Linked DNA regions of Peribacillus simplex NBRC 15720 = DSM 1321. The protein of the gene in region 2 interacts with the protein of the main gene of each other region in a pairwise test. Links are inferred from orthologs where the notes say so. Each region holds a gene or a part of one and is shown on either strand. Other genes may lie near its edges.

The links.
Region 1: the proteins of purT (region 2) and BS1321_RS21885 interact in binary tests that used the Escherichia coli proteins (3 or more experiments, as listed by UniProt). The link is inferred for Peribacillus simplex NBRC 15720 = DSM 1321 from one-to-one orthologs.

What each region holds. Positions count from the first base shown.
Region 1 is NZ_CP017704.1:4,522,658-4,525,763, reverse strand. The notes cover bases 13-2,786. They hold BS1321_RS21885 (polyprenyl synthetase family protein), read right to left. Parts: upstream 1,960-2,786; coding sequence 1,066-1,959; downstream 13-1,065. Other genes in these bases: xseA (exodeoxyribonuclease VII large subunit), read right to left, coding at 2,191-2,786; BS1321_RS21880 (exodeoxyribonuclease VII small subunit), read right to left, coding at 1,961-2,194; dxs (1-deoxy-D-xylulose-5-phosphate synthase), read right to left, coding at 13-816. In the rest of the region: more of dxs, read right to left, coding at 1-12; more of xseA, read right to left, coding at 2,787-3,106.
Region 2 is NZ_CP017704.1:3,107,381-3,110,707, forward strand. The notes cover bases 95-3,089. They hold purT (phosphoribosylglycinamide formyltransferase 2), read left to right. Parts: upstream 95-1,010; coding sequence 1,011-2,168; downstream 2,169-3,089. Other genes in these bases: BS1321_RS14890 (hypothetical protein), read right to left, coding at 409-735; BS1321_RS14900 (alkaline phosphatase), read left to right, coding at 2,832-3,089. In the rest of the region: more of BS1321_RS14900, read left to right, coding at 3,090-3,327. UniProt on the Escherichia coli protein: Involved in the de novo purine biosynthesis. Catalyzes the transfer of formate to 5-phospho-ribosyl-glycinamide (GAR), producing 5-phospho-ribosyl-N-formylglycinamide (FGAR). Formate is provided by PurU via hydrolysis of 10-formyl-tetrahydrofolate.

The DNA.
Region 1 (3,106 bases), 1.4 Mb from region 2 along the record:
TACAGGTCCCTTCGTTTTCTTGGCATATCTTAAATTCTCCAGCAATTCCTCATAATTATGACCATCTACTGGTCCAAGGTATGTGAAACCGAGCTCTTCGAAAAAGATTCCTGAGACCAATAAGTATTTCATGCTATCCTTCAAGCGTTCAGCTGTAGCCGCAAGTTTACCACCGACTGCAGGAATTTTTTTCAAAAGCAGCTCCAATTCATCTTTTGCCCAGTTATATTTACCTGCTGTCCGCAATCTTCCCAATATCGTGTGTAAAGCACCTACGTTAGGCGCTATGGACATTTCATTATCATTCAGGATAACGATCATGTCCTTTTTTTCATCACCGATATGATTCAATGCTTCAAGCGCCATTCCGCCTGTTAGAGCACCGTCCCCGATTACAGGCAAAATAAAACTGCTTTCACCTTTGATATCACGGGCAGCCGCCATTCCCATTGCAGCTGAAAGGGAAGTCGAACTATGACCGGTTTCCCAAACATCATGGGGGCTTTCAATCATTTTAGGAAAACCGCAAAGACCTTTATATTTCTTTAAGGTGTCGAACTCTCCTGCTCTGCCAGTCAGGATTTTATGGACATAGGATTGATGTCCGACATCCCATAAAATTTTATCATTCGGACTGTCGAATTCTTTATGCAAGGCTATAGTCAATTCGACGACACCTAAATTGGGACCAATATGCCCACCGGTCACCGATAATTTTTCCACAAGGAATTTACGTACTTCCACACTTAACTCGACAAGTTCTTCATTATTCATCTTCTTCAAAAAAGAAGGGTCTTTTATAGATAGAAGATCCAAACAGGACCACTCACTTTCTGTCATCTTCGGTTGTAAGCATAAACAAAGCCTCATAAAAGAGGGCTATGGAAGACTTGACCGAAAAATTGGTTTTAAGTTAAAAAATAGCCGCCAACACCCAGGTGATTTCGGCGGCTTATTATACCTATTTTATCACGTTTCTCAATTAAAAAATTCATTTTGATTTTCACATATTTTTGCACAATGAGTATACCATAAAACCTCAATTGATAACAAATTTAGCCACAATCAATGGTTACGGTTCGCTATTAAATCAGTTAGTTCATTCAACAAACACGTTTGTAAGTTTGTTTTTCCTAAAGCGGCATGGGCAAGTTCTATATGATGTTCCAACTTTTCCTTTGCCCCTTGCAGTGTAAGTAAAGAGGGATATGTGCTTTTATGATTCCCCACATCACTGCCAACCGGCTTGCCGATCAACTCGACGGACCCTTCAATATCCAGAATATCATCGCGAATTTGAAAAGCAAGCCCCAGGTGGTATGCAAAGTCACGTAAATGCAGTTGCTCTTCTTCATTCGCTCCAGCTAATATAGCTCCGGAAAGGATGCTTGCAGTCAATAACTTCCCTGTTTTATGTTCATGGACATACTCCAATTCCTGAAGAGTCAACTGTTTATTTTCCCCTTCCATATCGGCAACTTGACCTCCAACCATTCCTTCGGCTCCGGCAGACTTCGCAATTTCACTTACAAGGTTCAGCTTCATTTCAGCCGTCACCTCGGGATCGATCATTTCCGTCACCAATTGAAAGCTATATGTAAGAAGCGCATCACCTGCCAGTATTGCTACCGCTTCACCGAACACTTTATGGTTCGTCGGTTTTCCGCGGCGGAGATCATCATCATCCATCGCCGGAAGATCATCATGAATCAAAGAATATGTATGAATCATTTCAATAGCAGCCGCTGCAGGAATCCCCATCCTCAAGCTTTTTCCAAAGGCCTCCAGAACCGCAAAGACCAATAACGGGCGAATCCGTTTACCTCCTGCCTCCAGTGAATAGATCATAGCTTCTTTGACCACTGCCGGGGCTTTAAGTTTATTGACATATTCCACGATTTCCCGTTCTATAACCGTCTTATATTCTTTAGAAAACATTTCAAAGGACGCCGTACCCATGTCATTCTTCCTCCTGTACAGCGAAGTTTTCAAGTTCCCCATCTTCGCGTAAAATTTGAGTCAACTGATCTTCAACAGCCTTAAGCTTTGAATGGCAAAGCCTTGATAAATCCATTCCTTGTTTATATATGGAGATGGCTTCTTCCAAGGGCACATCGCCTTCTTCCAACTGTTCTACAATTTTTTCGAGATTCTCCATCGCTTCTTCAAATGTAGCTTCCTGTTTTTTTGTCATGGTTCAATCCGCTCCTTTATTTCTTTAATTTCACATTCAAGGGTACCATCTTTAATCGAAACCGCTATCTTATCCCCTTTGGATACTTGCTGTGTACTTTTCACTAATGTCTCATCCTCAGCAAAAACCAATCCATAGCCCCGTTCCATGATTTTTAGTGGACTGAGGGCAGACAAAGTGGCTGTAATATGGACGAACTGCTGTGATTTTTGCCGATAGATGGCTTCCATGGCCCTCCGTAAAACCTTTACATGCTGCTGCAATTCATCTTTCGCATTTTTCACCGCTTGTTCAGGATGCTGCTTTTTCAGAATATCGTTCAGCTGATTCAGCCCATCTCTCTTTTTCATGAAATATCGCGTGCTGGTCCTCCCCAGCCTGTCCATCGTCTTGTCTAGCTGTTCAAGCTTCTGTTCATACATTTTATGTGGATAACGGAAAGCATAAGACCTCTCCATCCTGGTCAAACGGGTTCGTTCAAAATTGACCGCTTCTTGAATCGAGCGGGTCAATCGATTCTTGCGGTTCATAAGGCGTTCGAGTATTTCATTCAAGTGAGGAACCGCTAACTCTGCTGCACCAGTCGGTGTAGGAGCACGCATATCGGCGACAAAATCAGCAATTGTAAAATCGGTTTCGTGACCGACAGCAGAAATTACTGGTATATCGGAATCATAAATCGATTCAGCCACTATTTCCTCATTAAAGGCCCATAGCTCCTCGATCGACCCGCCGCCCCTTCCAACAATGAGAACATCACTTTCCGCCCTTGCGTTAGCCATGGAAATTGCCTTCGCAATCGATTTGGCGGCATTATTCCCTTGTACAAGTGCTGGATAAACGATGATCCTGGCGATTGGATATCTCCGCTTGATGGTTATCAGGATATCTCTTAGTGCAGCTCCGGTCGGC
Region 2 (3,327 bases):
ATGGGGAAGAGCTTTTTAGTCTTATAAACTCTTAGACTTGAAACGATGAGGGCTGCTGCAAAAAATAAGTAAAGTTATGCTTTACTTATCGATTGCATGATTAACTCGCCTTTTAGCCTAAAATTAACGGACATTCTCCATGTCCCAGTAATGTTGCAGCCCCTACCAAAAGGTATTCTGATAGTTTTGCAGTAAAGAAGTTCTTTGACTTCCTTAGCGCTAGTATTGGCCCCACCTACGCCATATACTTTGACGGCCACGCATGCCATCCAACCTAATTTCATTATAATAGAAAGCGCTTACATTTACAAAAATAATCGTAATGCAAATTTCGACATTCATATAAGTGTCCCTTACCAGTAGGTGGAGAATGGGCATATTACTGATAAGGGCCCTATAAGATTCAGGTCAATTTGCAATGAATTCCTGTAACTTTTGCCTTAGGCCACCATTGCCGAATTTAATGAACTTTGTCTTTCCGGCTTCTTGTTCCGAGGTAGAAGCGAAATCCAAAAAGGCTAAAAGGTTGATCCGGCGGTGAAGAATATGGACAATGCCATATTCATAGAACCAATGATCGATCGTGTTGTAAACCCCTCTATTCAGTCTATATTTCTGCTGGCACCAGTGGAAAAATAGTCTGTCAGGAAGATTAAGGTACTCCATATCTTCTAAGCCCCCATTTTGCTTCTCATTCATGACAGGGGAAATGGTCCGTAGCATTTCCTTTTGCATAGTAAACTCCTCCCTCATTGATAAAAACGAAAAAACCCCCTATTCCTATTGAATAGAGAGCCTCCAGTGAACTAGTCAGCTTATATATATACTTTATATAAAAGTAGTATAAAGTATATTAATCCCATTTGTCAAGTTGGTATTCGAAAACTAAAATGAATATATTCATTTCCAGTTTTCAGTGTGATTTTAAATGAAAATACGAATAAATATTTATGTTTATTCGTTTATAGTTCGTATATAATGATTTTGAAGTATTAAGGAGGAGAGACTGAATGTATAAATCGAAAAAGATTTTATTATTGGGCTCGGGTGAATTGGGGAAAGAGGTCATACTTGAAGCACAGCGACTGGGTGTGGAGACCGTTGCTGTAGACCGCTATGAACATGCCCCTGCCATGCAAGTCGCTCACCGCAGTTATGTGATCGATATGCTGGATGCGGAGCAACTAAGGGGAGTTGTAGAAAAAGAACAACCCGATTTGATTGTACCGGAAATCGAAGCCATCGCTACATCTGAACTAGTCAAATTGGAAGAGGAAGGCTTTCATGTCATTCCGACGGCAAGAGCGGCTAAATTGACTATGGATCGTGAAGGAATCAGGAGGTTGGCTTCTGAAACCCTGGAGATTCCGACCGCAGCCTACAAATTCGCCGATACATATGAAGAATTTGTCCAAGCTGCCAAGGAAGTTGGTTTTCCCAATGTCGTAAAACCGCTGATGAGTTCCTCAGGTAAAGGGCAAAGTGTGTGCCGAACGGAAGGTGACCTGGAGGATTGCTGGAAAATCGCGATGGAAGGCGGCCGGGTTCAAAATGGACGGGTGATCATTGAAGAATTTATCCGTTTTGATTCGGAAATTACGCTGCTTACTGTCCGGGCCGTAAATGGTACCATGTTTTGTGCTCCAATCGGTCACATTCAGCAGGGCGGGGATTATATTGAATCTTGGCAGCCGCATAATATGACAGAAGCGCAAATAATGGAAGCGAAAAGAATTGCCCATGCCATTACAGATGAACTTGGAGGGTACGGATTATTCGGGGTTGAGCTTTTCCTCTCAGGGGATAAAGTCTATTTCAGTGAAGTTTCCCCACGTCCGCATGATACGGGGCTAGTGACATTAGTGACTCAGAATTTGTCCGAGTTTGCCCTTCATATTCGTGCGATTCTAGGATTTCCCATCCCGGAAATCAAGCTGATCAGCCCAGGTGCCAGCCGTCCATTAAAAGCGCAAGATGAGTTATCGGAATATTCTATAGTCGGTGTTGAACAAGCTTTGGCTTTACCGAATACACAAGTGCGTCTTTTCGGAAAACCTGTAACAAAGGCAGGTAGAAGGGTCGCAGTCGCCCTGTCGTCTGCCGATTCAATCGAGTTGGCGAGAGTGAATGCGGCCCGTGCTTTGGAATGCTTAGTTGTAGAGAAATAATAGTGAAAAAAGCGCTCTTTGAATGGAGCGCTTTTTAATATAGCATGACCTCCATAACCAGGCCCCCGACAGAGTTCTATAAGCGAAAATAAAGCATCCTGATTGAATGCTTCAGTTTATCGACAATAGGGGATTCGGAAGGGTCCCATCCCGAACCATGTTTAAGAAGGTTGGACTTTATGGTTTTTTCTTGTTTTATGAAACCCTCACTAGTTTGAAGAAATTTACGACACTCCTGCCGAATAACTGGCTAGCCGAGACTCCGCTAGACGCTTGGTAGACAGTTGGCGGAAAGGGAGCGGATTTCTGAAAACAACCGGAATTTTTTTTCTTTTCTCCATTAATTCTTTAGCACTTTCAAACTCCTAACAAATTACCCCGATTTGAAGACGTTGAATGAAAAGAACTTTGTTCAAGATCACTTACCTCGCTGGTGTTAACTAAATCTTTTTCATTCCTCTAAAACCTGTAATATGACCCCACTACTGATGATTCTCCTGAATAACCAACAACTTCATAAAAGTGGCATACAATTCCGAGTCATGCTGCCTTTACCTTGTCTTAACAATTATCCTACTGCATTTTTACATAGCCTTGACATTGAGTTCATTTTCTTCACTTATAGTTTAATTAAAGAGAAAACATTAATGGGAGGTCATTCATTTGAATCGCACATGGAGTAAAAAGGTTTTACCCATCACGCTCGTTTCTGCATTAGCATTTGGAAGTTTATCATGGTCCGCTGCGGATCGTGTTTCGGCAAAGGGGAATGCAAAAAAAGAACCAGAAATTAATAACGTGATTTTTCTGATCGGTGACGGCATGGGTGTTTCCTATACCTCCGCTTACCGGTATTTAAAAGATAACCCTGGTACGAAGGTGGCAGAACGGACAGAGTTTGATAAATACTTGGTTGGCCAGCAGATGACTTACCCTGAGGACTCTGCTCAAAATATAACGGATTCAGCTTCGGCCGCAACGGCAATGTCTTCCGGGGTGAAGACTTATAATGCTGCCATTGCAGTGGATAATGATAAATCTGAAGTCAAAACCGTATTGGAAGCAGCAAAGGAAAAAGGAAAAGCGACGGGATTGGTTGCCACTTCAGAAATCACTCATGCTACACCTGCATCTTTTGGCGCCCATGATGAAAATCGGA